DNA from 2 places in the Mesorhizobium sp. 8 genome. Region 2 is predicted to be linked to the other one. Evidence: predicted binding sites of a transcription regulator. Region 2 holds the regulator's gene; the other holds the start of a gene.
The links. Region 2 encodes LexA, which represses DNA repair genes until DNA is damaged. Its sites were predicted from a motif close to TGTTCNNNNTGTGTTCNG; they were not measured.
Positions count from the first base shown of each region.

Region 1: the regulator LexA is predicted to act here: its motif matches at 3,274-3,291, upstream of FGU64_RS06125 (UvrD-helicase domain-containing protein).

Region 1 covers NZ_CP040914.1:1,280,257-1,295,660, reverse strand. The annotation lists gene FGU64_RS06130 (hypothetical protein) at 1-480, opposite strand, end outside; gene FGU64_RS06125 (UvrD-helicase domain-containing protein) at 491-3,232, opposite strand; gene FGU64_RS06120 (DsbA family protein) at 3,392-4,051, opposite strand; gene FGU64_RS06115 (hypothetical protein) at 4,149-4,490, opposite strand; gene FGU64_RS06110 (phosphodiester glycosidase family protein) at 4,643-6,940, shown strand; gene FGU64_RS06105 (glucose/quinate/shikimate family membrane-bound PQQ-dependent dehydrogenase) at 7,069-9,384, shown strand; gene FGU64_RS06100 (carboxymuconolactone decarboxylase family protein) at 9,454-9,858, opposite strand; gene FGU64_RS06095 (MerR family transcriptional regulator) at 9,794-10,222, opposite strand; gene FGU64_RS06090 (hypothetical protein) at 10,360-10,800, opposite strand; gene FGU64_RS06085 (dienelactone hydrolase family protein) at 10,958-11,836, shown strand; gene FGU64_RS06080 (EamA family transporter) at 11,912-12,814, opposite strand; gene FGU64_RS06075 (Lrp/AsnC family transcriptional regulator) at 12,903-13,382, shown strand; gene FGU64_RS06070 (hypothetical protein) at 13,568-13,816, shown strand; gene FGU64_RS06065 (hypothetical protein) at 13,848-14,051, opposite strand; gene FGU64_RS06060 (thioesterase family protein) at 14,201-14,689, opposite strand; gene FGU64_RS06055 (FAD-linked oxidase C-terminal domain-containing protein) at 14,788-15,404, shown strand, end outside.
Region 2 covers NZ_CP040914.1:826,395-841,798, forward strand. The annotation lists gene trpC (indole-3-glycerol phosphate synthase TrpC) at 1-20, shown strand, start outside; gene moaC (cyclic pyranopterin monophosphate synthase MoaC) at 23-529, shown strand; gene glp (gephyrin-like molybdotransferase Glp) at 526-1,731, shown strand; gene lexA (transcriptional repressor LexA) at 1,846-2,583, shown strand; gene FGU64_RS03845 (ComEC/Rec2 family competence protein) at 2,606-5,191, opposite strand; gene gltX (glutamate--tRNA ligase) at 5,288-6,709, shown strand; gene gltA (citrate synthase) at 6,895-8,223, shown strand; gene lpxB (lipid-A-disaccharide synthase) at 8,282-9,463, opposite strand; gene lpxI (UDP-2,3-diacylglucosamine diphosphatase LpxI) at 9,453-10,352, opposite strand; gene lpxA (acyl-ACP--UDP-N-acetylglucosamine O-acyltransferase) at 10,339-11,169, opposite strand; gene fabZ (3-hydroxyacyl-ACP dehydratase FabZ) at 11,183-11,647, opposite strand; gene lpxD (UDP-3-O-(3-hydroxymyristoyl)glucosamine N-acyltransferase) at 11,640-12,692, opposite strand; gene bamA (outer membrane protein assembly factor BamA) at 12,762-15,146, opposite strand; gene rseP (RIP metalloprotease RseP) at 15,366-15,404, opposite strand, start outside.

The sequences.
Region 1 (15,404 bases), 450 kb from region 2:
CCAATTGCTACCGCTTGTCGAGTAGGCGACTGGCTGAGTTTGGTGCTGAGCATAATTTCTAAAAGCTTCACAAAACTCAAAAGGAATAGACTTACTCTTCTCTTCATTCCAAAATTTAATAAAATCGTCTCTTATGCCTTTTTCAGGCGCACTTTCTCTGAATTTTGGAAACTGATCGCGTAAGCTTGTTACAGAATTTAGAAAGCCAACTACTTTGATGTTGGCGCGTATCCTGTGATCTTGATGGAAATGATATTCACTCAAGGGAAAAAGGTGATTGTGAAGAGCCGATTCTAAAATAAATTTCTCATAATCCTCAAATGCATATAAATTCTGTAAAACTAATTCTTCAAGTGTCATATATTCGAGTAAGAACAAATAGGATTTGCGGTATCGAGCAAAGTCTGCAAAGGATATTTCATGGAGAAATCGATCGCTCAAAAAGATACTTGCAATTGCGTATTTTTCTTCGGATAGCACGTATCATCCCTCAAACCGCATTCACAAACCCATCCAGCACCTTCTTCTGCCCCGCGCGATCGAAGTCGATCGTAAGCTTATTCCCCTCGATGGCCGCGATGTTGCCGTTGCCGAATTTCTGGTGGAAGACGCGGTCGCCCACGGCGAAGGGGGAGGGGGTGTCGGCGACCGATTTCGCCACCAGTTCGCCGTCGATGACGCGGCCCTTCACCGAGCCTCTGCCGGCGCCGTAGCCGGAATCCACCTCGCCGTAGCCGATGCGCTCGACCTGGTGGCCGCTGCGCGTGCCCCAGTTGCGGCTCGTCGCCTCGGTGCGGTTTTGCTGCGCGCGCTGCCAGCCGGGGGTGGCGTAGGTGTTGGAGAAGGCGCCGCCGCCCGAACCGGATTGATCTCCTCTGGCGGCGCGGGCGCCTGACGGCGAGCCGACGCTGTCGAAGCGAGAGGCGCCGTAGGGGTTCTGGCGGCCGGCCGAGAATCCGCCGCGTCCCGAGGCGAAGCTGGAACCGCCATAGGGGTTGCCGTAGCCGCCGTAGCTGTTGCCGCCTTCGGCCACCTCGACATGCGCCTCCGGCAACTCGTCGAGGAAGCGCGACGGGATGGTCGACTGCCACAGGCCGTGGATGCGGCGGTTGGAGACGAACCACAGGTGCAGGTTCTTCTTGGCGCGGGTCAGCCCGACATAGGCGAGCCGCCGTTCCTCCTCCAGCCCGGAGCGGCCGCCTTCGTCCAGCGCGCGCTGGTGCGGGAACAGGCCTTCCTCCCAGCCGGGCAGGAACACGGTCTCGAACTCCAGCCCCTTGGCCGAATGCAGCGTCATGATGGAGACGGCGTCCATGCCCTCGTTCTGCTCGGCGTCCATCACCAGCGCGACGTGCTCGAGGAAGGAGCGCAGCGATTCGTACTCCTCCATGGAGCGGATGAGTTCCTTGAGGTTCTCCAGCCGGCCGGGCGCCTCGGCGCTGCGGTCGTTCTTCCACATGTCGGTGTAGCCGCTCTCCTCCAAAATCGTCTCGGCGAGCTCGGCATGCGGGGTGGTGTCGATCAGGCCTTGCCAGCGGGCGAAGTTGGCGGCGATTTCGCGCAGTGCCGCGCGCGGCTTCGGCTTCAGCTCGTCGCTCTCGGCAAGGTTGGCCGCCGCCTCCAGCATCGGCGAACCCAGCGCGCGGGCGGTGGCGTGGATCTGGCTGATGGTGGCTTCGCCGAGGCCGCGCTTCGGCACGTTGACGATGCGCTCGAAGGCGAGGTCGTCGGCGCCTTGCGCGACGACGCGCAGGTAGGCCAGCGCGTCGCGAATTTCCTGCCGCTCGTAGAAGCGCGGGCCGCCGATGACGCGGTAGTTCAGGCCGATCTCGATGAAGCGGTCCTCGAAGGAGCGCATCTGGAAGGACGCGCGCACGAGGATCGCCATGTCGTTGAGCGCATGGCCCTTGCGCTGAAGGGATTCGATCTCCTCGCCGACGGCGCGCGCTTCCTCGTCGGAATCCCAGGCGGCGTGGACGTTGACCTTGGCGTCGTCGGCGTCGGGACGGTCGGTGAATAGCGTCTTGCCCAGCCGCCCCTCGTTGTGGGCGATGAGGTGGGAGGCAGCACCGAGGATATGGGCGGTGGAGCGGTAGTTGCGTTCAAGGCGGATGACGGTGGCGCCGGGAAAATCCTTCTCGAAGCGCAGGATGTTGTCCACCTCCGCCCCGCGCCAGCCGTAGATGGACTGGTCGTCGTCGCCCACACAACAAATGTTGATTTGTTGTGTGGATTTGTTTTCGCTCACGCGCTGTTCCGCGCCTGCCGGCGCGGGCGCTCCGCGGGGGCCTCGCAACGGCTCGGATGGCCCGTCGGCCACTCGACCTTCGGCCGTTTGCACGGCGCTCGATGCCTTTGGCCGCTGTGCCAACAGGCGCAGCCACATATATTGGGCGGTGTTGGTGTCCTGGTATTCATCCACCAGTATGTACTTGAATTTCCTGTGATATTCGGCCAGCACGTCGTGATGCTGGCGGAAGATGCGGATGGGGTGCAGGAGCAGGTCGCCGAAGTCGCAGGCGTTCAGCGTCTTCAGCCGCTCCTGGTAGGCTGCGTAGAGTTCGCGGCCCTTGCCGTTGGCGAAGGCGCGGGCGTCGCCTTCGGGGATTTCGGCCGGGCCGAGGCCCTTGTTCTTCCAGCCGTCGATCATCTGGGCGAACTGCTTGGGCGGCCAGCGCTTGTCGTCGATGCCGTCGGCCTGAATCAGCTGGCGGATCAGGCGGGTGACGTCGTCGGTGTCGAGAATGGTGAAGTCGGAGCGCAGGCCGGCGAGTTCGGCGTGCCGGCGCAGGAGCTTGACGCCGATCGAGTGGAAGGTGCCGAGCCACGGCATGCCCTCGATCGCCTCGCCGACGAGATGGCCGATGCGGCTCTTCATCTCGCGCGCGGCCTTGTTCGTGAAGGTGACGGCGAGGATCTGGCTCGGCCACGCTCTGCCGGTGGCAAGGATGTGGGCGATGCGGGTGGTGAGCACGCGCGTCTTGCCGGTGCCGGCGCCTGCCAGCACCAGCACCGGGCCTTCGGTCGTCTCGACCGCCAGCCGCTGCTCGGGGTTCAGGCCGCTGAGATAGTCGGGCGGACCATTCTGCCCTTGGCGGGCGGCTATGGCGCGCGCGGCGATGCCCGAACCGCCACCGGAGGCGGCGGAGGCAGGGGCGGCCGGGCGCGACGGCAGGCCGCGTGGCGCGTCGTCCTCGTCGAAGAAGGGCATATCGTCGGGAAAGCCTGGCATTTGACCCCGAATGTAGTGATTCGCCCCCGAAAGGCCAGTGTTGTCGCCGTTTTGTTCCGCAGCAAGCAGCAATGCGTAAATCCGGTTGCGGTCGTTGCCGGCCCAATGCCGAGGCTGCCGCGCTGGCCGGCGCGGCAGCCCCGGTGCGAACCGGGCGGCCTATTTGCCGGCGGCGCCTTCCTTCTTCCTGCGGCGTGCTTCCGCCACCGCTTCGGTCAGCTGTTCGTGGTCGAGGCCGCCGAAGACGATGAAGGATTCCACCAGCCATGACGGCGTGCCTTGCAGGCCGATGGTCTCGGCCTGCAGGCCGGTGCGTGCCAGGAGCCTGTCGATGTCGGCCTTGTGCGCCTTGGCGTCCTTGTCGAGCCGCGCCATGTCGAGGCCTGCCTTTTGCAGCGCGGCGCGCACCTCCTTGTCGCGCTGGAAGCGCCGGGGGGACGTCATCAGCGCATCGTGCGCGGCTTCATAGCCGTCCTGCCACTTGGCCGCGAGCGCCATGCGCGCGGCGTATTCGGAGACCGGGCCGAAGACAGGCCAGTCCTTGTAGACGATGCGGACCTTGCCGTCGCTTTTCAGGAGCTTCTTCAGTTCCGGATGGCTCTTGCGGCAATAGGGGCAGTTGTAGTCCATGAACTCCGCGATTGTGATGTCGGCGTCCTTGGGGCCGATGGAGGGCATGTCGGGATCGTTGAGGACCTGCTCCGGCGTCAGGTCTTCCTGCGACAGGGCAGGGCCGGCTTGCAGCAGCAGCGCGCCTGCCGCCAGTGTGGAGGCGCCGAGCAGGAAGCGCCGGCGGCCGATCGGGATTTCGTTGTGCATGATGATGACCTCTGGAGCGGCATGGCCGCCCTGATGGGAAAGGGTGCGCGCAGCGGCTGTTCGCTTCGCGACATTCAATTCGGGCGAAACCGGGAATTCAGGTGAAACCGGCGGGCCGGGGAGGCCTGAATTCGGCCTCGTGCGTGGCGACCTTCATGCCACGGGCCTCCGTCGCCTCGACGCAGTGCCGGCCGGCAGGCGTGCGGGTCGCGGCGGCCTGTGGCAGTCCAAGCTGCGGAAAGCAGGACACGCTGGCTGTCCTCACGGCGCTATAGCAAGGCTTGAAAGCGGGCTTGCCGATGGCGGCGTCCGATGCCTCGACCGTGACATCCGGGTGCGGCGCGGGCAGGGACGAGGCCAGAGCCCATGACGGCCACATGCCGGCGGCGATCGCCACCAGCAGGAATCCCAACGCCGTCAAAGTCACGCAAAGCCGCATCGGCTTCATTCTAGCCGGCCACTATGGGGGATCATACCCCCTGACGGGATTTTGATCCGCGACCGGGCCGATTGCCTTGGCTCGCCGTCTCGCGATAGGTTGCCGGTCCGACTCCGGGCAATACCCACTCCAGGGCAACACTGGCGCCAAGAATGCTCCGCTGGTTCGTGACGATCCTTCTTTTCGCCGCGTCGGCGGTGGCCCATGCCGAGACGCGTGGCGTGCGCACGCTGGTGCCGGCGCCGGCGCTCGGCAAGCCGTTCTCGGCGTCGCATGCGCTGGTCATCGGTATCGACGGCTACGACCACGGCTGGAAGCCGCTCGGCATGGCGGCCGAGGACGCGCGGCAGGTGGCGGCATCGCTGAAGGAGAGCGGCTTCGACGACGTCGATCTGAAGCTCGACCTCGGCGAAGCGGAGCTGGAGCGCACCATCAAGGCCTTCATCTACGGCAAGGGCGCCGACCCCGACGCGCGGCTCCTGATCTGGTTCGCCGGCCACGGCCACACGATCGGCGGCGAGGGCTATCTGGTGCCGAAGGATGCGCCGCTGCCGGGCGAGACGCCGGCCAGCGAGGCGGCCTTCCAGGCATCCGCCATGCCGCTCGCCGCCTTCGGGCGCTATATGAACGAGGTGAAGGCGAGGCACGTCATCGCCGTCTTCGATTCCTGCTTTTCCGGTTCCGTCTTCAACGCCAGCCGCGCTAGCGTGCCGGCGGCCGTTTCCAAGGCGACGACGCAGCTTGCGCGCCAGTTCATCGCCTCGGGAAGTGCCGGCGAAGTGGCGCTGGACGACGGCAGCTTCCGACAGGCCTTCATCGCGGCGCTGACGGGCAAGGATCGCCGGGCACTGAGTTCCGACGGCTACCTGACCGGCTCGCGGCTCGGCGCCTATCTCGCCGAGGAGATCAGCCGCAAGACCGGCGGACGGCAGAACCCGATCTATTCGACCTCCAACGTCGTCGGGCTGGATCGCGGCGACTTCGTCTTTCCCGTCAGCTTCGCTTCGCAGGAGGGGCCGGCCGAGGTCGCCGCGCCTGTTGGTCTTTCGCCGCTCGAACCTGCGGTGGCGGAGGACGTGCCGGAACTGCGCATCGAGCCGGTGCAGGTGGCGCGCGACAATCCCGAAGCGGGCCTGATCGCCGACAAGCTGGCACGCAACCTCGTCGAATACTACGTCAACAACAGGCTCTACGTGTCCAGCGAACTGACTGGCCGCGAGCCGGCACGGCCGCCCACGCACCGCCTGCACACGAAGGTGACGGCTCTCGGCGACAGCGTGCAGGTGGATATCGACCTGACCGGGCGCGACGGCAAGACGGTTTCGACCGCCAGCTTCGGCGGCGAGCGCGCCTTCTACGTGCACAACTACAAATTCCTGCCGCAGATCGTGCAATACATGCTCGACGTGTCGCTGAGGACGCTGGAACCGCTGCATTCGGCCAACCGGCCGACCGAGGTGGGCGAGGCCTACGCCTTCTTCCTCGCGGCGCGGCAGAAGGCGTCGCGCCGGCAGTTCGACGATGCGGCCGCACTGCTCGACAGGGCGATCGAGGCCGACCCGGATTTCGCCTCCGCCTATGCCGCGCGCGGCCAGATCGCGGCGCGGCTGGGTGCCGGCGCCGACGAGGTGGACGACTACCTGAAGGAGGCGGCGGCCATCGACGCCGACTATCCCTCGCTCAACCTGTTCGACGAGCAGCAGATGGGCGACCCGGTGCCGGCGCTGCGCGCGGCCGGCGCGAATGCGCCGTGGAGTGTGCTTTCGCCCGGCCTCGAGTTCCGCCGCATCGAGGCCGAGGATTACGGCGTCACCGTGCTTGCCTGGCGCTTCGACGAGTCGTCCGTCGCCTTCGACGTGGCGAGGGCCTCCACGGTGCATGGCGAGACGGTGGAAGAACTGCGCGAGCGCACCGGCGCGCTGCTCGCCATCAATGCCAGTTTCTTCGACCTCGACATGGAGTCGCGGCTTTCGCCGGTCGGCATGCTGGTCGTCGGCGGGCGCGAGATCAACGCCTTCGACGCCGCCAAGGCGAAGAACCCGCTGACCGGCATCCTCTACCGCCGCGACGGCAGGCTCGGCATCATGCCGGCCTCCCAGTACCGGCCGGACGAGCGTTTCGAGGCGGCGGTGCAGACCGGGCCGCTGGTGGTCGATCCGGGCGGCAGGAACGGCATCTACCGCAACAATTTCGACCGCCAGAACCGCAGCGTCGTCTGCATCCAGGGCGACGGACGACCGGTGATCGTACAGGTGTCCGGGGGCTTGAGCCTCTACGAGGTGGGCGAGATGCTGTCTTCGCCCGACGCCGGCGGCGGCCTCGGTTGCGAGCGGGCGATCAACCTCGACGGGGGGCCATCCAGCCAGATCTCGGTTCTGGCCGGCGGCATCGGCCTGGAGGTGACCGGCCTGTGGAAGGTGCCCAACAGCCTGCTTCTGACGGCACGGTGAGCGAAGGGCGGCACCACGCTTGACAGCACCGGCCGAGGGGAAAAAGCTGCGCCGGACAGGAACGGAAACAGCGGGCGGGCATTGATAGCCCATCCGCACCGCCGCATCCGCAGCAAAGGAGGCTTGTCTTGGCCATCCTCTTGACCACCCTCATCCTCGCTCTCATCGGACTTTATCTCGGCATCGGCGGCGGCTGGCTGATCGCACTGGGCGGAAGCTGGTACTACCTGATCGCCGGCCTCGCCTTCCTCGTCACCGCGTTTCTGGTGTGGCGGCGCAGCACGACGGCGCTCTGGCTCTATGCCGGCATCATCATCGCCACCATCGTCTGGGCGATCTGGGAAGCGGGTTTCGACTGGTGGTCGCTCGGGCCGCGCGGCGGCGTCATCGTGCTGGTCGGCCTGTGGCTTTTGACGCCATGGGTACGCGGGAAGCTCACCGGCCGCGACGGCCGCGCGCCGCTGATCTTCGCCGTGCTCGCCTCCATCGCCGTGGCCGGCTATTCGATGTCGGACGATCCCTACGACCTTGCCGGTTCGCTGCCGACCGAGAAGGTGGCTGAAGCGCCGAACCTCGGCGGGGACGCATCGCCCGGCGAATGGCATTTCTACGGCCGCACCCAGTTCGGCCAGCGCTATTCGCCGCTGAACCAGATCACCGTGGACAATGTCGCCAAGCTGGAGCCGGCATGGACCTACCGCACCGGCGACCTGCGTCGGCCCGACGACGTGACGGAGACGACCTATCAGGTGACGCCGCTGAAGGTGGGCGACACGCTTTACCTCTGCACGCCGCACAACCTGGCCATCGCGCTCGACGCCGCCACGGGCAAGGAGAAGTGGCGCTTCGACGCCAAGGTCGGCATGGAGGCGGCGCGCCAGCACCAGACCTGTCGCGGCGTCGCCTATTACCATGACGCCAAGGTCGCCGCCGGCCAGCCCTGCGCCGAGCGCGTCTATCTGCCGACCTCGGATGCGCGGCTGATCGCGCTGGATGCCGCGAACGGGCAGGTGTGCGAAATCTTCGCGGAGAACGGCACGCTGAACCTGATGGCCAACATGCCCTATCCGAAGGCGGGCTATTACTATTCGACCTCGGCGCCGCTGATCGCCGGCGGCAAGATCATCGTCGGCGGCGCGGTCAACGACAACTATTCGACGCAGGAGCCGTCCGGTGTCATTCGCGCCTTCGACGTCGAGACGGGCCAGCTTGTCTGGAACTGGGATTCCGGCAATCCGGACGAGACGGCGCCGCTGCCGGCGGGGCAGGAATACACCCACAACTCGCCCAACATGTGGTCGACGGCGAGCGCCGACGAGAAGCTCGGGCTGGTCTACATCCCACTCGGCAACCAGACGCCGGACCAACTCGGCATGGGCCGAAGCAAGAATGTCGAGAAATTCTCCTCCTCCATCGTCGCGCTGGACTTGAACACCGGCAAGCTGCGCTGGGTGCGCCAAACCGTGCATCACGACCTATGGGACATGGACGTACCGGCGCAGCCCTCTCTAGTCGACATCACCACCGAGAACGGCGTGGTGCCGGCGCTGGTCGGGCCGACCAAGCAGGGCGACATCTACGTGCTGAATCGCGAGACCGGCGAGCCGATCGTGCCGGTGAAGGAAGTGCCCGCACCCGGCGGGACGATCCCGGAGGATCATGCCGCGCCGACGCAGCCCGAATCCGGGCTCTCCTTCAACCCGAAGCCGCTGATGGGCGCGAGCATGTGGGGCATCACCATGTTCGACCAGCTCGCTTGCCGCATCGAGTTCCGCGGCCTGCGCTACGAGGGCCGTTACACGCCGCCTTCCTTGCAGGGCACGCTGGTCTATCCCGGCAATTTCGGCACCTTCAACTGGGGCGGCGTGGCGGTCGACCCGGTGCGCCAGGTCATGTTCGGCATGCCGACCTACCTCGCCTTCAAGTCGCAGTTGGTCCCACGCGATCAGGTGCCGCCGCCGGACGATGAGGGGCGCGGCTCGGAGCAGGGGCTGAACCGCAACGAGGGCGCCCCTTACGCGGTCATCATGGGGCCGTTCCTGTCGCCGCTCGGCATTCCCTGCCAGGCGCCGCCGTGGGGCTACGTCGCCGGCGCCGATCTCAGGACCGGCAAGGTCGTCTACAAGCACCGCAACGGCACGGTGATGGACATGACGCCGCTGCCGCTGCCGTTCAAGGTCGGCGTGCCGGGCATCGGCGGGCCGATGATCACGGCCGGCGGCGTCGTCTTCCTGGGCGCGGCCGTGGACGACTACCTGCGCGCCTACGACCTGACCACAGGCCGGCAGCTGTGGCGGGCGCGGCTGCCGGCGGGCGGGCAGGCGACGCCGATGACCTATACGACGCAGGACGGGCGCCAGTTCGTGCTCATCGTCGCCGGCGGCCACGGCTCGGTCGGCACCAAGGCCGGCGATTACGTGATGGCGTGGACGTTGGGGAAATAGGGGACGCTTGGCCCCAGCCACGCCGGGGTGGAAACAGGTCCCGGCGCGGCTTCCCATAGAGGCCCGAAGCTAGGCAGCGGATTTGCGGGCCTGGAACACTTCCTTCGCTGCAAACAGGCCGTTGAGCGCGGCAGGAAAGCCGGCATAGACTGCCATCTGGATGAGGATTTCGACGACTTCCTTCTCGTCGAGCCCGACATTCAGGCCGGCCTCGATATGGACCTTGAGTTGCGGTGCCGCGTTGCCCAATGCCGCCAGCGCCGCGATCGTCGCGATCTCCCGCTCGCGCAGGCCGAGGCCCGCCCGGGTGTAGATGTCGCCAAACGGAAATTCGAACACATAGGTCGCGAAGTCGGGGGCGATATCGGCCAGCGCGGCAATCACGTTCTGCCCCGCCTGGCCGTCGATTTCAGCCAGCGCGCGCTTTCCGCGCTCCAGCCGGCTCTCGTTGGTGTCGATGGAATGCTGCGTCATATATCTCTGTCCTTTTCTCGGTATCGACATAGCCGTCGATCTTGGCATCGAGGACGAGAAGGCAGGCGTTGAGTTCGGCCACATGAGCGCGTACGTGCTCGCGGTGGGCTACCAACAATTCCCGGCGCGCCGCTTCCGTACCGGCACCTTCTGCGCGCAAGGCCGCATAGCGCAGCATGTCACGGATCGGCATTCCGGTCGTCTTCAGTCGGTCGAGAAACTCGATCCAGACGAGGATCGATGCATCGTAGTCGCGGTGCCTGGATTGATTGCGGTCGGCATAGGGCAGCAGCCCGATCTGCTCGTAATAGCGGATCGTATGGGTCGACAAACCCGAACGCCTCGCCAGCTCGCCAATCTTCATCGCACCTGCTTCTCATCACGATGCAAGAGGACTACTTCTTAGAGCACACTCTAAGTCAAGGGCAATTCTTCGCCCTTTCTCTGGGGTCCGCTTCGGGTCGAAAGCCTTGTCTCGCCTTACGGACAGGTTCTTCGCCGCTACAACCCCAACTGGCTCTTCAGGCTCGGCACCTGCGCCAGCGCCTGGTCCACCGCCTTGGGGCCGGCGGCTTTCCTTGCCTGCTCGATGAGTTCCATGCCGGCCTTCTGGATTTCGTCGAGCGACAGGCCGGATGCCTGGAGCTGTGAAAAGCCGTTGACCAGCGCGCCTGTCTTCTCGCCCAGCGCGCCGCCGAGGGCCGAGGTCAGCGAGCCGAGCAGGCCGCCGCCGCCACCGCCGGAAGCGGCGCCCGCGGCCATGACGTCGTATTTCTCAGCCAATTGCAGCGAGCCGGGCAGCTTGTCGAACAACGCTTCGGCGCTGGTGCCCTCCGTTTCGTGCTGGAGCACGGACAGGATGGTTCCGACCACCTTCTCCATGGTCGTCGGGTCGATGTCGACCTTGTTGGAGATGGTGTAGATGATGTCCTGCACGTTCATGATCGTTCCTCTCTGGCGCCGCCCGAACGCCCTGGTCGCGGGCTTATAGCATGGCTTGAACGTCGGTCTGCAACGGCGGCGACGCCATTCACTTCGTCGTGATTGGAAGGGCGACCCCCGGCGCCTATCCTTCTTCCTTTGGCGAAGGAGGATGCGCATGGACAAGCCGCTCATCACCCAGGCGATGATCGACGCCTATGACGAATACACCCACCTGACGCTCGACCGGCGCGGCTTCATGGACAGGCTGACCAGGCTTGCCGGCTCGGGCGCGGCCGCCGCCGCGATCGCGCCTCTGCTGGCGGCCAATTCCGCCAGTGCGGCCCAGGTCGCGGCCGACGACAAGCGCATCAAGGGCGAGGACGTCACCTTCAAGGGCGGCAAGGGCGACATCAAGGGCTATCTGGTGCGTCCGGCAGAAAGCTCCGGCAAGCTCGGCGCGGTCATCGTCATCCACGAGAATCGCGGCCTCAACGAGCACATCCGCGACGTGGCGCGGCGGGTGGCGCTGGAAGGTTTCATCGCCCTGGCGCCGGATCTCCTGTCTTCCGAAGGCGGCACGCCGGCGAACGAGGACAAGGCGCGCGAGATGATCTCCGGGCTCGATCCGGCCCAGCCGATCGCCGACGGCGTCGCCACTGTTGCCTATCTGAAGACGATCGAGGGCGGCAACGGCAAGGTTGGCGCTATCGGCTTCTGCTGGGGCGGCGGGCAGGTCAACATGCTGGCCGTCAATGCACCCGACCTCGACGCCGGGGTCGCCTATTACGGCGCCCAGCCGAAGGACGAGGCGGCGATTGCGAAGATCCACGCGCCGCTGCTCCTGCATTATGCGGGGCTGGACGAGCGCATCAACGCCGGCATCGAGGCCTACAGGAAGGCGCTGGATGCGAACCACAAACAATACACGGTCTACGTCTATGACGGTGTCAACCATGCCTTCAACAACGACACCTCGGCCGCCCGCTACGACAAGGCGGCCGCCGACCTGGCCTGGGGCCGCACCATCGCTTTCCTGAAGGAGAAGCTTGCCTGAACAGGGCGGCCAGCCTTGAGAGAACGAGTCCGGAAATGCCGAGAGCGCCTTGAATGTGCTGACTTTCGGGGTCGGTCAACGGTTCGCCGGGCGATGGAGGGCGACGCCCGCCATCACCAGCGCGATGCCGGCGAGGTCGCGGACGCCCGGAATCTGCCGCAGCACCAGCGCGCCGATCAGCGTGGCCGTCAGCGGCAGCAGCGACAGCATCAGCGCGAAGCTGGCGCGGGGCAGGCGGCTCATCGCGAATTGGTCGCAGATGTAGGGGATGACCGAGGAGCAGATGCCGACGCCGGCGGCGGCCAACAGCAGTTGCGGCGAGCCGAAGGCCGGCAGCGCATCGCGCAGGCCGATGGGCAGCACCACCGCGAAGGCGACGGCCATGGCCGCGCCTAGCCCGGCGATGCCGCCGGCTGTTGTGCGCGACACACGATGGCCGATCACGACATACGCGACGAACAGCGCCCCGTTCAGGATTGCCCAGGCAAGGCCTATGGGATCGCTCGACCAGCGGACGTCGATCAGGAGCAGCGCGCCGGCGACGGCCATGCCGAGGGAGGCGAGGTTGCGGAGGCTCCGCAGGCCCGCCAGCGCGACGCCGACAGTGCCGACGAACTCGATGGCCGCGACGAGCGAGATGGGCAGGCGTTCGAGCGCTAGGTAGAAGCTGCAATTCATCACCGCCAGGCAGGCGCCGAAGGCGAGAAGCAGGTGAAGGGTCTGCCGGTCGGCACGCGCGAAGATGCGCCATGGGCGGGCGGGCGGCGCAAAGACCAGCGCCGCCGTGGCGATGCGCAGCCACGCCATGCCGAGCACGCCCACCTGGTCGAACAACAGCACCGCGAAAGCCGGCCCGAGATAGTGGAACACCGCGCTGACGGCGAACCAGGCATGCGGCGGGACGGCGGTCGCCGCCGCGATGGGGAGGGCGCCCTGGGGCGAGGGCGAGGGCGCCGGGGCTTGCGCAGTTTTTTCCATCGGCGCAGTATCGCAGGCCTGTTACCCATATTGGATGGGTTTTCATCGGTCGAAACGGGTATTTTCTGTTCCAAGAAAGGTTTTTCTCTTGTCTTTCCTGCGAAATGAAAACAGCGACCTGGACGCCACGGACGTCAAGCTGCTGCGCCGGCTTGAAGGGGATGCCCGCGCCACTATCGCCGAACTGGCGCGCTTCGTCGGGCTTTCGGCGCCGAGCGTGGCCGAGCGCCTGCGCCGCCTGCAGGAGAACGGCGTCATCCAGGCCTATGAAACGCGCCTCGATGCCAAGGCGCTCGGCCTGCCGCTGTCTGCCTGGCTGCGCATCCGGCCGGTTCCGGGCGAACTGGCCCGCGTCGCCGATATCATCCGCGCCCTGCCGCAGATCGCCCAATGCGATCGCGTCACCGGCGAGGATTGCTTTATCGCGCTGGTGCATGTGGCCTCGATGGCCGAACTGGAACAGGTGATCGACCGCATCATTCCCTTCGCCATGACCAACACGGCCATCATCCAGTCTTCGCCGGTCAAGCCGCGCTCGCCGCTGGCGGCCGCCTTGCGGGAGGAGTAGGATGGCAAGACGGGATTCTGGGCGGAAGCGTTTCCCGAAATCCACACTTGCGAGAATCTTGTCGTTCACATCCCCGGTTTGGCCTTGCCCGTCCAGCGTGAGGGATTAAGTCTGTCGGGCGGCGCGCCGAACGACCTTGGCCCTCGGGAAGAGGTGGCGTGCGTATCGACCGCAGGGATTGAAGAATGGACGACAATTTCGACAAGGCAGCCATTGCCGTCATCATCGTTTTCGGTGCGCTCATCGTGGGCGGGCTGATGGCTGCGAACCTGGTTGTCGGCGACCGCAACGGCTTCCTGTTCGCACTCGGCTCCGGCTTCGCGGCCTGGATCGCCGGGCACATGATGCTGTTCGACCTGCCGCGGACCTATGCCGTGCTGGTCGGCGTCGCGGCGATCATGGCGGTCGCGTCGACGCTGTCCTACGTTTTCTGAATCGTTTTCGCCGCCGCCGCCCGGCCGCCGTCTAAACGCGGCCGCGCTTGGAGCGGGCCTGCTTGAGGATGGCGCGCCAGCGGACCATCTCGAAGGGGATGGGTTCGTTGCTGTTGGCGATCTCGAAAATCTCGTTGTTGAGATTCTTCAGCGAACGCCAGAACTCGTAGTCGCTGATGCGCTCATCGGCCGCCAGCCTGTCCGATGTCGCCTCGATGTCGATCCGCGTGGTCATTCCAAACCGGCTCGCTTGCCCTGCCAATCGTTTAAGCGCCGCAGCCCTCATCCGTTTTTCAGGCAAGCGCCGATTCGATCAACCTGCCAATTGGGCCAACCCACAGGCTTTGCCCGTTTACGGGCGATTAAGGTTAACGGTGCGGCTTATCAGCCACTCTTGCGGCGGATGCCGATGGCGCGGCCGGCGCGCTCGGGCATCGGCAGGCCGGCATGGGCGGCGCGCATCGCCTCGACCCGGGCGAGGATATCGGGCGGGAAGGGGGCAACCTTCGGTCCGGCCATGTCGACATGCAGCGCAAGCTGCTCGGAGGTGGCGGCCAGCCAGCCTTCCTCGGTATGGCGGATCTCCTGGTAGAAGCGCAGGCGCTTGTCGTCATGGTCGATGAGCTGGAAGGACACCGACAGGCGATGATCGAGGTGGATTTCCTGCACGTAGCAGACATGCACTTCCGCCGTGTAGATGGTCAGCCGCCGCTCCTTCGCATAATTCGGCCCGAGCCTCATCGCCTCGAACGCCTCGTCTGAGCAGCGGTCGAACAGCACGTTGTAATAGGCCATGTTGAGGTGGCCGTTGTAGTCGATCCAGTCCTTCTCGATCGTCATGGGGCTGGACAGAAAGGGCGCGGGTATGGACATGGATACCTTTCAGGTCTTGCTGGACAGGTGCGGCCGGTGAGACTACCCAGCTATAGGATGGCGACAAGGGCCACGCTGGCCCATTCGCGGAGGAATCAATGGCGCTGAGCGACCTTCGGCCGGTGGAACGCAACGAGGAAGGCATCGCCGCCGTGCTCGGCATCCTCAAGCAGCGCTTTGGCGAGCGCTTCCAGACCGGGCAGGCGATCCGCGAACAGCACGCCCACACCACTACCTATCTTCCCACCCAGCCGCCGGACGGCGTCGCCTTTCCCGAATCGACGGCGGAGGTGCAGGAGATCGTGCGCGCCTGTGCGGCGCATCGCGTGCCGGTGATCGCCTTCGGCGTCGGTTCCTCGCTGGAAGGTCATGTCAACGCGCCGGGCGGCGGCATCTCGGTCGATACCAGCCGCATGAACCGTATCCTCGCCGTCAATGCCGAAGACCTCGACTGCACCATGGAGCCGGGCGTGACGCGCGAGGAGCTGAACACGTATCTGCGCGACACCGGCCTGTTCTTCCCCATCGATCCGGGCGCCAACGCCTCGCTCGGCGGCATGGCGGCGACGCGGGCGTCGGGCACCAACGCGGTGCGCTACGGCACGATGCGCGAGGCGGTGCTGTCCTTGACTGCGGTAATGGCCGACGGCGAGGCGGTGACGACCGGCAAGCGGGCGAAGAAAAGCGCTGCCGGCTACGACCTCACCCGCCTGAT
Region 2 (15,404 bases):
CGATGGCGGCGCAGGCCTGACCATGAGCGGCGCTTCCGGCCTCACCCATATCGGCGCCCGGGGCGAGGCGCATATGGTCGACGTCGGCGCCAAGGCCGAGACTGAGCGCACGGCGGTCGCCGAAGGCTTCGTCTCGATGAAGCGCGAGACGCTGGCGACCATCGTGGCCGGCAACGCGAAAAAGGGCGACGTGCTGGGCACGGCGCGCATTGCCGGCATCATGGCCGCCAAGAAGACGCACGAACTGATCCCGCTCTGCCATCCGCTGCTTCTGACCAAGGTTTCGGTGGACATCGAACCGGTCGAGGCGCTGCCCGGCCTGAAGGTGACGGCGCTGGCGCGCGTCACCGGCAAGACGGGCGTCGAGATGGAGGCGCTGACCGCCGCGTCCGTCGCCTGCCTGACCATCTACGACATGGCCAAGGCGGTCGACCGCGCCATGACGATTTCCGGCATCAGGCTGGTCGAGAAGACCGGCGGCAAGTCCGGCAGCTACAAAGCTGACGAAGACGGGACAGCAGGCCGATGACGCTGGTGCCTGTCGCGGAAGCGCTGACCCGCCTGCTCGACGGCGTCGAGCCGCTGCCGGCAGAAAGCGTGGCCCTGCACGAAGCCCATGACCGCGTTCTGGCCGAGCCGGTCGTGGCCCTGCGCACGCAGCCGCCGTTCGACGCATCGGCCATGGACGGCTACGCCACCCGCGCCGCCGACGTCGCCACCGCCCCTGCCCGGCTGACGGTGATCGGCGCCGCCCCGGCCGGGCGCGCGTTCGACGGCACGGTCGGGCCGGGCCAGGCGGTGCGCGTCTTCACCGGCGCGCCGCTGCCGGCCGGCGCCGACACCATCGTCATTCAGGAAAACGTGCGCGCTCTCGGCGACGGCGCGATAGAGGTGCTGGAGCCCACCGCCGCCGAGCGCAACATCCGTCGTGCCGGGCTGGATTTCCGCGAAGGCGACCTGCTTCTGGAAAAAGGGCGCTTGCTCGATCCGGCGGCACTGTCGCTCGCCGCATCCGCCAACCACCCGCGTCTTGAGGTGGTGCGCCGCCCGCTGGTCGCCATCATCGCCACCGGCGACGAACTGGTGGCACCCGGAGACGCCCTCGGCCCCGACCAGATCATCTCCTCCAATGCCTATGGCGTCGCCGCCGCCGCCGCTTCGGTGGGCGCTACGGCGCTCGACCTCGGCATCGCCGCCGACCGCAAGGAGGCCATCGCGGCGCTGGTCCGACAAGCCGTCGCGGCGGGCGCCGACGTCATCGTCACGCTGGGCGGTGCTTCCGTCGGCGACCACGATCTCGTCCACGACGTGCTGACCGGCGAAGGCATGACGCTGGATTTCTGGAAGATCGCCATGCGCCCCGGCAAGCCGCTGATGTTCGGCCGCATGGGCGCCATCCGCTGCATCGGCCTGCCCGGCAATCCGGTCGCCAGCCTGGTGTGCTCGCAGCTTTTCGTAAAACCACTTCTGGCGAAGCTCGGCGGCCGTCCCTTCGCGCAAGATATCCGAATCGCCCACCTCGGCGCCGCGATGCGGGAGAACGACCGCCGCGAGGACTATGTCAGGGCGGTCGTGCGCGAGGACGACGGGCGTCTTGTTGCCACGCCCTTCGGCATCCAGGATTCCTCGATGCTGCGCAAGCTGGCCGACGCCAACGGCCTGATCGTGCGCGCGCCGCATGCGCCGGCCGCCGCCGAGGGTGACGCCTGCCCGGTGCTGATGCTGCGCTGAACAAATCGTCAAGGCATTCATGAAACTTTAAACGGTTGCGGAACACAACTGGAACAGATAGTGTTTGTTCCGGGTTTGTTTTCCGATTCTGTTTCGAGCGCCTGGGGGTCCGCCATGCTGACACGCAAGCAACACGAGCTTCTCCTGTTCATCCATGAAAGGCTGAAGGAGAGCGGCATCCCGCCGTCCTTCGACGAGATGAAGGAAGCGCTGGACCTTGCCTCCAAGTCCGGTATCCACCGGCTCATTACGGCGCTGGAGGAGCGCGGCTTCATCCGCCGGCTGCGGAATCGGGCGCGTGCGCTGGAAGTGCTGCGGCTGCCCGATTCCATCGCGCCGGGCCTCAACGCGGCGAGGAAGTTTTCGCCGGGCGTCATCCAGGGCGGCCTCGGGCAAGGCGGTCCGGGCGCCGGACGACCCGCCAGGGAAGCGCAGCGCCTGCATGCCGCCGGCAATGACGACGCCGGTTCGGCAGTGTCGATCCCCGTCATGGGCCGGATCGCGGCCGGCGTGCCGATCGCCGCGATCGAACACAGGACTCATTCCATCACCGTCCCCCCCGAGATGATTTCCGGCGGCGAGCACTACGCGCTCGAGGTGAAGGGCGATTCGATGATCGAGGCCGGCATTTTCGACGGCGACACCGTCATCATCAAGAACGCCAATACGGCGACGCCGGGCGAGATCGTCGTGGCCATCGTCGACGACGAGGAGGCGACGCTGAAGCGCTTCCGTCGCAAGGGCGCCTCGATCGCGCTGGAGGCCGCCAACCCGGCCTACGAAACCCGTATCTTCGGCCCTGACCGTGTTTCGGTGCGCGGCAAGCTGGTCGGCCTGATCCGGCGGTATTGAGGGAGCAGCGGCACCGACGCCGTCATCCCGGCCGTGAGCCTGTCCTCCGCCGCTGCTGTTTCTTGTTGCCGGTCTTGCGCTGATACGGCATCAGTCCCCTCGCCTCGCGCGAAAAGGCGCGTTGGGCATGCCATGGGCGATAGTTTTCCTCGACGGCGAAACCGACCTGCGGCGGCCGGTCGGCCGCGACCGGATCGAACGTAATGGCCGCGCTGCCGGAGCGCGCCAGGTCGCTGGCGGTGACGACCGCAACGGGTAGCTTCCGACAGGGATTTTTCGCGGTCGCGTCGGCGATGACGATCAGCGCCGCATAGGCGCAGGCCGGCCGCGCGTCGTCGGCGTTCTGCGCCCACACGACGATAGCGCCGGACGTGTGGCGGGCGACACAGAGCTTGCCCGCGCACAGGAACGGCGTTCCGGACGGCAGATCGAGCGCGGCGTCGGTGGTGACGAAGCGCATGTCCTTGCCTTTGAGCGCCTCGGGTTTCACCAGCGTCTCGGCGTCGAGCGCGCGCCGCCAGTTGTCTGAGGTGAATTCGTTCGGCCGCGCCCGGTTGATGGCGAGTTCGCCGCCGCCGATGGGCAGCGCCACCAGCCGCGCATCCTCGGAAACCAGCACGTCCGGTGTCCTGACTTGATGGATCGTCACCAGCCCGGCCAGCGCAAAGGGCAGCGCCGCCAGCCTGAGCCACGTCGTCGTCATGGTGGCGATCACCAGCGCAACGGTGACCAGCAAGACCGACTGGACAGACACCAGCCCGACGGCGTCGAGCGGCGAGCGCTCGGCGATCCAGCCGGAAATCGCGATCATCGCCGCCAGCCCCTTGCCCATGACGTAGAGAAACGGCCAGTCCGCTCCGAACGGCATGGCTAGCGCGGCAAACACGGCGAACGGCATCACCAGCACCGAGACGATCGGCATCACGGCCAGGTTGGCGAAAAGGCTGAGCGGCGACACGCGCTGGAAATGCCACATGGCATAGAGGGTCGTGGCACTGCCGGCGACGATGGACGTCACCGCCAGGGCGGCGGTCGCGGCCACCATCCGGTGCACGACGGCGCCCGGCCATGAACGGTTCGGCGGCGGCGTCCGGTCGCCGCGCGCTGCACGCCTGTCGCTCCAGCCGGCATAGGCGCCGACAAGGGCCGCGGTGGCGGCGAAAGACATCTGGAAGCTCGGCCCGACCACCTCGTGCGGCGACACGACGATGACGGCGATCGCCGAGATCGCGAGGTTGCGCATGGTGAGCGCCGCCCGGTCGAACAGCACAGCCGTCAGCATCACCGCCAGCATGATGAAGCTGCGCTCGGCGGCAACCACCACGCCTGAGATGAACAGATAGGCCGCAATGGCGAACAAGGCCGCGCCCGCCGCATATTTCTTCACCGGGCGGCGCGAGGAAAAATTCGGAAACAGCGCGAAGGCGCCGCGCAACAGGGCCATCACCGTGCCGGCCACCAGCGCCATGTGCAGGCCGGAAATCGAAATGATGTGGTAGATGCCGGTCTTGCGCATCGCCTCGTTGATGGATTCGGGGATGCCGGCGCGCACACCCACCATGAGCGCGGCGGCGATCTCGCCCTCCGGTCCGCCGATGGCGGCGCGGATGCGCTCGGCGATGGCATCGCGCGCGCGTTCCACCATCCCCGGCAGGTGCGCGGCGAGCGATGCCGGCACCGCTTTCTCCAGCTTCGGGTTGGTGAGGAAGAAACCGCTGGCGCCGATGCCGGCGAAATAGCTTTCGAAGGAAAAGTCGTAGCTGTCCGGCCGCACAGGTCCGGTCGGCGGCAACAGCCGGACGAAGCCGCTCACCGTATCGCCGGCCACCAGCCCGGCAGGCACGGCGCGCGCCGAAAGGCGCACGCGCGCCGGCTGGTAGCGCAGCGTCGGGCGCCGGGTGGAGAGGACATCGAGGGTGAGACGCATCCGCCCGCTGGCCATGGCGTCGATGGCGACGACGCGGCCCGTCAGCCGTGTCGACACCTCTGCGCCGAGCATCTGGGTCGAGGCGCGCCAGGTCTCGACCTTCGCGCACAACACCCCCAGCGCCACCAGCAGCGCGGCCGCCAGCGCCAGTTGCAGGCGGGGACGCGGGCGCGCCAGCAGCACCGCCACGACAAGGGCAACGGCGCAGGCGATCGGCTGGACAAAGCCGGGCTCGGCGGCGAGCGAGAAGTAAAAGATCGCGCCGCCGGAGAGGAACACCGGCACCAGCAGGAAGGCAACGCCACGATCGAGTTCCGTCGCGGCCGCTGCCGCCAAACCGGCAACCGCGCCACGCGGCGAGGGAATGCGCGCCAACCGGCGAGCCTGTCGCCGGATGGACGGCAAGCGGACAGATGGCATCCGCCATGGCGAAACCGGGAGCTCTCCCGCCCCCTGATCGCCAACCGCAGGCCGATCTGCCGTGGCTTCGTCACCAACTATAGAGCGCCACAGTGCGGCATCCGGTTTCACCGGATTGTCGGATCGGCCGGGAAAAGCTGATTCCAAAGCAGGATCGCCGCCGGCTGACAGGTGCGCAGCCGGCGATGCAAACAGCGCCCGTTCATTGACGCCGTCCGTTTCGCCTCTCCCGCGCTCCGTTCCCCGGTCCCGCCCGGCCATCGGCCCTGCCCCTTGCGCCGTGGACCTCCTATGCTACATGAACGCGCGGCGCGGGAAAGTCCGGCGCCGCATCCGCACAAAGCCCGAGCTTTCTCCATGTCCGACACGGTCGTCACCCGCTTCGCCCCCTCGCCCACCGGCTTCCTGCACATAGGCGGCGCGCGCACGGCGCTGTTCAACTGGCTCTATGCCCGCCACACCGGCGGCAAGATGCTTTTGCGCATCGAGGACACCGACCGCGAGCGCTCGACCGAGGCGGCGACCGCCGCCATCCTCGATGGCCTGAGCTGGCTCGGCCTGACATGGGACGGCGACGCCGTTTCCCAGTTCCAGCGCGCCGCGCGTCACCGCGAGGTCGCCGAGGAGCTGGTCCGCGCCGGCAAGGCCTACTACGCCTACGAGACGCCGGAGGAATTGACGGCGATGCGCGAGGCGGCGCGGGCACAGGGCCTGCCGCCCCGCTACAACGGCCAGTGGCGCGACCGCGACCCGGCAGACGCACCGAAGGGCGTGCCGGGTGCGGTACGCATCAAGGCGCCGCGCGAGGGCGAGACCGTGGTGCACGACCTCGTGCAGGGCGAGGTGCGCTTCCCCAACAAGGACCTCGACGATCTCATCATCCTGCGCTCGGACGGCGTGCCGACCTACATGCACGCCGTCGTGGTGGATGACCACGACATGGGCGTCACCCACATCATCCGCGGCGACGACCATCTCACCAACGCCGCGCGCCAGACCGCCATCTACGAGGCGATGGGCTGGGCGGTGCCGAAGATGGCGCATATCCCGCTCATCCACGGCGCCGATGGCGCCAAGCTCTCCAAGCGCCACGGGGCACTCGGCGTCGAGGCCTATCGCGCCATGGGCTACCTGCCGGAAGCGCTGCTCAACTACCTCGCCCGGCTTGGCTGGAGCCATGGCGACGACGAGGTGATGTCGATCGCCGACATGATTTCCTGGTTCAACATCGTCGATGTCAACAAGGGCGCGGCGCGCTTCGACTTCGCCAAGCTGGAGGCGCTGAACGGCGTCCACATGCGTGCCATGGACGACGCGGCGCTGACGAAGATCCTGATTAAGACGCTGCCGCACCTGCCCTACGGCGAGGCGCTGGCGGACAGGCTGGACGACAAGACCAGGGCACAGCTCCTCCAGGCCATGCCCGGCCTCAAGGAGCGTGCCAAGACGCTGGTGGAACTGGCCGACAGCGCCTGGTTCATCGTCGCCGACCGGCCGCTCACGCTGGACGAGAAGGCCGCCGCGATCCTCGATGCCGATGCCAGGGGCATCCTGAAGGCCGTCCTGCCCGGCTTGCAGGCGCTTGGCGACTGGAGCGCGGCGAATGCCGAGCAGGCGGTGCGCGTCTATGCCGAACAGGCGGGACTCAAGCTCGGCAAGGTGGCGCAGCCGCTGCGGGCCGCTCTCACCGGCCGTTCGACCTCGCCGGGCGTCTTCGACGTGCTGGCGGTGCTGGGACGCGACGAAAGTCTTGCCCGCATTTCCGATCAAATCGATTGATGCCGAACTGGCACAAGAAGTTTAACATTGAAAGGAGCGTTTTGCGGTGCAACATTAGGCGGGGACCCAGATAAGGGCCAGCCATCCAGATGCGATTGCGCTGCACGCTTTTCCGATCATTCGGCGGGTTGCTGCGATGCGGAATTCGCCTTGCCGCCCGGTGAGGAAACGATAAGGAGTTTGTGATGCCCGAAGCTGCGACGAAACTGGAATTCGACGGCAAGAACCAGCCGTCGTCCGCCAAGCTCGAATTCGACGGCAAGACGCATGAGCTGAGCGTGCGAAGCGGCACCGTCGGTCCCGACGTCATCGATATCGGCAAGCTTTACGCCACCACCGGCGCCTTCACCTACGATCCGGGCTTCACCTCCACGGCGAGCTGCGAATCGGCCATCACCTATATCGACGGCGACGCCGGCATCCTCTTGCACCGCGGCTATCCCATCGACCAGCTCGCCGAGCACGGCGATTTCCTCGAGGTCTGCTACCTGCTGCTCTACGGCGAACTGCCGACCAAGGCGCAGAAGGACGATTTCGACTATCGCGTCACGCGCCACACCATGGTGCACGAGCAGATGTCGAAGTTCTTCTCCGGCTTCCGCCGCGACGCGCACCCGATGGCGGTGATGTGCGGCGTCGTCGGCGCGCTGTCGGCTTTCTACCACGACTCGACCGACATCTCCGATCCGTACCAGCGCATGGTCGCCTCCATGCGCCTGATCGCCAAGATGCCGACGATCGCGGCGATGGCCTACAAGTACCACATCGGCCAGCCCTTCGTTTACCCGAAGAACGACCTCTCCTTCGCCGCCAACTTCCTGCATATGTGCTTTGCCGTGCCGTGCGAGGAATACAAGGTCAATCCGGTGCTGGCGCGCGCCATGGAGCGCATCTTCATCCTGCACGCCGACCACGAGCAGAACGCCTCGACCTCGACGGTGCGGCTCGCCGGCTCGTCGGGCGCCAACCCCTTCGCCTGCATCGCCGCCGGCATCGCCTGCCTGTGGGGTCCGGCGCATGGCGGCGCCAACGAGGCGGCGCTGAACATGCTGGCCGAGATCGGCCATGTCGACCACATCCCCGAATTCATCGCCCGCGCCAAGGACAAGAACGACCCGTTCCGCCTGATGGGCTTCGGCCACCGCGTCTACAAGAACTACGATCCGCGCGCCAAGATCATGCAGAAGACGGCGCATGAGGTGCTGGGCGAACTCGGCATCAAGGACGATCCGCTGCTCGACATCGCCATGGAGCTGGAAAAGATCGCCCTGACGGACGAGTACTTCATCGAAAAGAAGCTCTACCCGAACGTCGACTTCTATTCCGGCATCACGCTGAAGGCTCTCGGCTTCCCCACCACCATGTTCACCGTGCTGTTCGCGGTCGCGCGCACCGTCGGCTGGATCGCCCAGTGGAAGGAAATGATCGAGGATCCGCACCAGAAGATCGGCCGCCCGCGCCAGCTCTATGTCGGCGCGACCGAGCGCGACTACGTGCCGATTGCGAAAAGGTAAGGGAGTAAGTGAGTAGGGGAGTAAGGGATCGGAATATCTCCCCTATTCCCCTATTCCCCTATTCCCCTATTCCCCTATTCCCCTTCACCACATCCATTACCGCCGCCGCCGCGATCTCGCCCGACGGTTTCGCCGTCGTCATGCGCCGGCGCACTTCGGCGAAGCCGTCCTTCTGCCACCCGCGTAACTGCGTGTCGCTCCACAGCCCCTCGATGTAGCGCGCCAGCGACATCGGCCGCACATAGCTGTTGTAGCTTTCGGGCACCACCGGCCGGTCGGCGATGAGGTTCGGCAGCACCCCCGTCCAGATTTTCACCAGGCTCTGCACCGCCTGCATGACCGGATCGAAACGATAGCAGGAGATCATCGGAACGCCGCTCAGCGCCAGTTCCAGCGAAACGGTGCCCGAGGCGATCAGGGCGGCATCGGCGACGCCGAAGGCGCGCCACTTGCCCTGCGGATCGGTGACGATTTCGGGCCGTTCGTTCCAGTTCGCCGTCGCCGAACGGACGAGATCGGCGACATGCGGCACGGTGGGCAGGATGAGCCGCATCTTGTGGCCACGCCGACCAAGGATGGCGACGGTTTCGCCGAACGGCTCGATCAGGCGGCGCACCTCGCCGCGCCGGGAGCCGGGCAGGATCAGCAGCGTCTTGGTGCGGTCCAGCGAAAAGTCGCGCGGCTTCGCCTGCTCGGCCGCAGCGGCAAGCACGCCGGGGTCCTGCGTCAGCCGGTGGCCGACGAAGGTGCCGGGCGGGCCGCCCAACCGCTCCAGTTCTTTCGCCTCGAACGGCAGCAGGCACAGGATACGGTCGACGTAAGGGCGCATCGCCGGCGCCCTGCCCGGCCGCCAGGCCCAGACGCTCGGACAGACATAGTGGACGATCGGGATCGCGGGGGCGGCCGCGCGCACCTTGCGGGCGACGCGCAGCGAAAAATCCGGACTGTCGATGGTGATGAGGCAATCCGGCTTTTCCTGCGCCACGAGCCTCGCCACCTGGCCGATGCGGCGCATCAGCCGCGGCAGGTCGCGGATGATGGCGCTCAACCCGATCAGCGCGATCTCGCCCGCGTCGAAGGCCGACTGCAGGCCGAGTTCGGCGAGATGCCGGCCGCCGACGCCGACCAGCCGCACCTCGCGTCCGGTGGCCTTGCGCAAGGCGCGCACCAGGTCGGCGCCGAGCAGGTCGCCCGATTCCTCGCCGGCGACGATGGCGATCTTCAACGGCTCAGCCGCCATGACGCTCCTCCCGCGCGGACAAGCCGAGCGCGAACAGGCCGAGCGCATCGGCGCGGGCGACGAGCTCCGGGCCGTCGATGACCAACGACCGGCCCGCTTCCACGGCGATGCCGGACAGGCCCGCCGCATGCGCAAGCTCGATGGTGGTCGGCCCGACCGTCGGCAGATCGGCGCGCAATTCCTGTCCGGGCTTCAGGCATTTGACCAGCACGCCGCCTCTCTTGCCCGCCAGTCTTCCGTGGCCGCGCAGGTCGCGCACCCGCTCCAGCAGGCCGTTGGTGCCCTCTATGCCCTCCAGGGCGATAGCGCGGCCGCCGATGGCAACGGCCCCCTGCCCGATGTCGAGCGCGCCGATCGCCTCGGCGGCGGCGCGTCCAGCCTCGATGTCGCGCCAGTCCGCCGCCTTCGGCCAGGCCTTCGTCCAGGGCCCTTCCATGGCCAGCAGTTCCGGCACGATCTGATGGGCGCCGACGACATGGATGCCGCTGGCTTCCAGCCATCGCATGATCAGTCTGAGCAATCCGTCGTCGCCCTTGCCGAGGCCCGCGATAACGCTGGGCAGCAAGGTGACGAGGCCGAGACTGGGGCGTATCGCCGACAGTTTCGGACGGCGGCGTATCTCGCCCGCCATCACCAGATGGGTGACGCGATGGCGCTTCAATATGCTGACGAGCTTGCCGATATCCTCCAGCGGGCGCGTCTCGTGCTCGCACGTCTCCAGCACCGTGCCCGGCTCGGCCTCGCCTTCCAGGATCAGCACGAAAGGATCGCTGCCCAGGGCCTTGAGCGCCCGCGCCACTGCCTGCGGAAGCACGCCGCCACCAGCGACGATGCCGGGCCTTGCCCCGGATGCGAGTTGCAGGCCTTGCTGCGCCTCAGTCCTCGTCATTGCCGTCGCTGCCACCACCCTTCAGCGGCGGCACAATGAAATAGCGCTTTTCGCGGGTGGAGAGGAAATCGACGATCTTCATGATGTTCGGTGAACCGGAGAATTCAGCTCTCGCCTTTTCGACATTCTCGGCCATGGGATGAGCCTGGTCGAAGATCATCTTGTAGGCGCGGCGCATGGCATGAAGTTCGCTGTGCGGCATGCCCGAGCGCTTCAGGCCGATGATGTTGAAGCCGCGCAGCTTGGCCCGGTTGCCGGACGCCAGACCGTAGGGGATGACGTCGCCGACGATGGCCGAACAGCCGGCAAGGAAGGCGTTGTCGCCGACGCGCACGAACTGGTGCACGGCGGTCAGGCCGCCGATGTTGACGTTGTCGCCGATTTCGCAGTGTCCACCCAGTGTGGCGCCGTTGGCGAAGGTGGCGTTCCTGCCCACCACGCAGTCGTGCGCGATGTGCGTATAGGCGAGGAAATTGCCGTTATCGCCGACGATCGTCTCACCGCGACTGGTATCGGTGCCGACGTGCATGGTCACGCCTTCGCGGATGGTGCAGTTGGCGCCGATAATCAGCGTGGTGCGGCCACCCGTGTGCTTGTTGTTCTGCGGCGGGGCGCCGAGTGTCGCCATCGGATAGACCTTGCTGCCCTCGCCGATGGTGGTGGCGTTCAGCACCGAGACATGCCCGATCAGTTCGACGCGGTCGCCGATCACCGCATCGGCGCTGACATGGCAGAACGGGCCGATGCGCACGCCGCTGCCGATCCGCGCGCCCGGCTCGATGACGGACGAGGGATGAATGACTGTCTGGTCCTGCATGGATACCCGTTCTCTACTCGTCGACGACCATCATCGCCTGAATTTCGGCCTCGGCGACCTTGCCGCCGTCCACAATCGCCTCGCAGGCGAACTTCAGGAGGTTGCCGCGCTTCTTGAGCTTTTTTACCTGGATGCGCAACTGGTCGCCCGGCACCACCGGCTTGCGGAACTTGGCGCCGTCGATGGTGAGGAAATAGACCAGCGAAGGCTTGGCCACGCCGGCGGCACGGATGCAGATGGCGCCGGCCGTCTGCGCCATCGCCTCGACGATGAGCACGCCCGGCATCACCGGCAGGCCCGGAAAATGGCCCTGGAAATATTGTTCGTTCATCGTCACGTTCTTCACGCCGACAGCGGAATTGTCGCCGTCGATGTCGACGATGCGGTCGATCATCAGGAACGGATAACGATGGGGCAGAAGCTTCATCAGCCCCACGATGTCGACCGCTTCGAGCGTCGAGCCGGCCGCTTCAACCATGCTTGTCTCCCTTCCCGTGCTTGGTGAAGTTGCGGATCGCCGACAGTTCGCGGAAGAAATCCCGCATCGGCTGGGCCGGCAGGCCCGCCCAGCGCTCGCCGGCCGGAATGTCGTACATCAGGCCGGCCGACGCCGCCACCTGCACCCGGTCGCCGATGGTCAGGTGGTCGGCGATGCCGACGCGCCCGCCCAGCATGACGAAGTCGCCGATGGTGACCGAGCCGGAAATACCGCAATGCCCGGCGATGAGGCAGCCGCGGCCGATGCGCACATTGTGGGCGATCTGCACGAGGTTGTCGATCTTGGTGCCCTCGCCGATGATCGTGTCGGCCATGGCGCCGCGATCGACGGTGGTGTTGGAGCCGATCTCGACATCGTCCTGGATGATGACACGGCCGATCTGCGGGATCCGTTCCGGCCCCCTGGCGCCACCGACGAAACCGAAGCCGTCCTGGCCGATCTGGGCGCCGCCATGGATGACGACGCGGTTGCCGATCAAGGCGTAGCGGACACTGACGTTCGGCCCGATATAGCTGTCGCGACCGATGCGGCACGAATGCCCCACCACGGCATTCGGCGCAACGATGGTGCCGCTGCCGATGGCCGCATCCGGTCCGACGACGGCACCGGCCTCGATGATAGCGCCCGGCTCGATATGAGCGCTTTCATCGACATGGGCGCGCGGCGAAACACCCGTCTCCGCCGTCAGCGTATCGGGCGTGGCGGCGGCCGGGAACATCAGCCGCCCGACCATGGCGAAAGCCTGCTGCGGGCGCGGGTTGACGAGAACGGCGACGCCGGTGGGCGCCTTGTCGGCGAATTCGCGCGGACACAGAACGGCGGCCGCGCGCAGCGTCTCCATCAGGCCGATGTTGCGCTTGCCCTCGACGAAAACGAGCGCAGAACCGCCGCCGTCGCCGGCGGAGGCGATGGTTTCGATGACGGTTTCGGAATAGGCGGAATTGGACAGTTCCGAGCCGGTCAGGTTCGCGACCTCAGCCACCGTATAGCGGCGTGAAGGCACAAAGAACACCGGATCCTTCATTCGCGAGCAATGTCCAGCTAGTCGCTCGCCTCCGGGCCTGGGAGGTCCGGAGGCACCGCCTTGCGGCGATCAGAAGCGGGTCGATATGCCGAAGTTGAATTCCTGCACGTCGTCGGTGTCTTGCTTGGCCAGCGGGACCGCGTAGTCGACACGCAACGGACCGAAAGGCGACGCCCAGATCAGGCTGACGCCGGCCGAGGCGCGCCACTTCATGTCGGTGGACGAGGCAAGCACGCCATTGACCTTGCTGCCGTAAAGCGTCGCGGCATCGGCAAAGACGGCGCCGCGCAGGCCGAGACTTTCGGGCACGATCGGCAGCGGGAACTGTGCTTCGGCCGAGGCATTGAAGTAGGTCGTGCCGCCGAGATGGTCGTACCCGGCCGCGCCGTCGATGCCGTTCTTGTAGGCAACGGGGCCAATGCCGTTGAAGTCGAAACCGCGAATGATGCGGTCGGTGCTTTGGAAGTGGTCGAACACGCGCAGGTCGTTGTCGCCATAACCGGCAATGTAGCCGGCGCCGCCCGACACGAGGCCGACGATATCCATTTCTTCCGACAGCGTCTGGTAAACCGAAGCGCGTGCGGTGAGCTTATAATACTTGGCATCGCCGCCGAGGCCCGCGAATTCCGCACCCAGGTTGGCGTAGATACCGTAATGCGGGTTCTTGGTGTCGTCGATGGTGTTGTAGATCAGGTTAGTGCTAACCGACGACTTCAGCCACGGGCTGTTCTTGATGCCGTCCTGAATGGCTGTCGAGACATAGCAGCCCGCATCGGGCACGCCATCGCCATTGGCGTCACAATTATCATCGTAGGAGTATTTCTCCTCCGAGATATTATACGCGACCTGCGTGGTGATGTTGCTCGTAATCGGCAGGCCGAAGCGGACCGTGCCACCGGTCGTCTGGACGTCGTAGTCGTCGTACTCGCGCGTCGAACGGAACACGTCGAAGCCGGCCGCGATGCGCTGCCCGAGGAAATACGGCTCGGTGAAGGAGAAACCGTAGTCGCGCGAATGCCTGCCGCCGCCGGCCGACACGCGGATGAACTGGCCGCGACCGAGGAAGTTGCGCTCGGTGATCGAGCCCTGGATCGACGCGCCGGGCGTGTCGCCGCCGGTCGAATAACCGGCGCCGATGGAGAACTCGCCGGTGGACTTCTCGACCACGTCGACCACCAGCACCACCTGATCCGGTTCGGAACCGGGTGCGGTTGAGATGTCGACCTTCTCAAAGAAATCGAGGGCTTCCAACCGCTTCTTCGCGCGCTGGATGAGAACCTGGTTGAAGGCGTCGCCTTCGCTCACGTCGAATTCGCGACGGATCACGTAATCGCGCGTGCGCGTGTTGCCGCGGATCTCGATCCGCTCGACATAGGCCTTCGTGCCCTGGTCGACGGTGTAGACGACCGAAATGGTGTGGTTCTCGAAGTTGCGGTCGCCGCGCGGCGTCACCTGGGCGAAGGCGTAGCCCTGTCCCGCCACCTTCTCGGTCAGCGCGATGATGGAATTCTCGACGTCCTTGGCACTGTAGACGTCACCCTTGCGGGATTCGACCACCGATTCCAGCGACTTCGAATCGAGCTCCGGGATCGTGCTGTCGACGCTGACGTCGCCGAACGTGTAGCGATCGCCTTCGTTGACCGTGATCGTCACGGTGTATTCGTTGGTCTGGTCGTTGAGTTCGCCGAAGGCCGAGACGACCTGGAAGTCGGCGTAGCCGTGGTTGTAGTAGAAGCGCCGCAGCAGTTCTTCGTCCGCTTTCAGCTTGTTCTCGTCGAAAACGTCGTCGCGCAGCATGAAGGACAGCATGCTGCTGCGCTTGGTGTTGATGATGTCGGCCAGCCGGCGCGAGGAATAGGCGTGGTTGCCGACGAAATTGATGGCGGCGATCTTGGTGCGGCCGCCTTCGTTGATGTTAAAGACGACGTTCACGCGATTGTCGCCCAGATCCATGATCTGCGTCGTCACATTGGCGTCGTCGCGGCCGATATGGGCATAGGCCGCCTTCACCGCCTCGACGTCGGCATCGAGCGTCGCCTGCGAGAAGGAGCTGCGCGGCTTCAGCTGCACCGTGTTGGCGAGCTGCGCGTCCTTGAGCTTCTTGTTGCCCTGGAACAGGACCTGATTGACGACCTTGTACTCGGAAACGGTGACCACCAGCGCCGAACCGACCTGGTTGATCTGCACGTCGGAGAACAGGCCGGTGCCGAACAGCGCCTTCACGGCCTGGTCGACGTCGCCGCTGGAGAAGGACTTGCCCGGCTTGATCTGGATGTAGTTGCGAATCGTCTCGGCCTCGACGCGCGTGTTGCCGCGCACCTCGACCCTGCTGACCACCGCGGCTTCGGCAGACGAAACGGCGGCGAACTGAACGACCACAGCGCCCGGCACAACCAAAGCGGCGGACAAGGCCGCCGCGGACGCGGCGCTCAGAAGCTTGGATACTGCCTTCATCGGGCTTAAGAACCTTTTTCTCGTAGTCCCCACGGCGAGAAAACCGGACGTGCGGTCTATTTCCCGTACCGTAATAACCGGATTTTCCCTACACGCAAGGCTTCTGGTTAATTTGTATTTACTTCACCGTTCGGCGTGGCTTTCGCGTCACGCCTATCCCCCGGCATGGTAAACGGGCGCTGAACGACCGACGGTCTGAAGTCGAATTTCTTCATGATTTCAGCACCCAAACAGATCGTTCCAGAAAACGAACCCCAT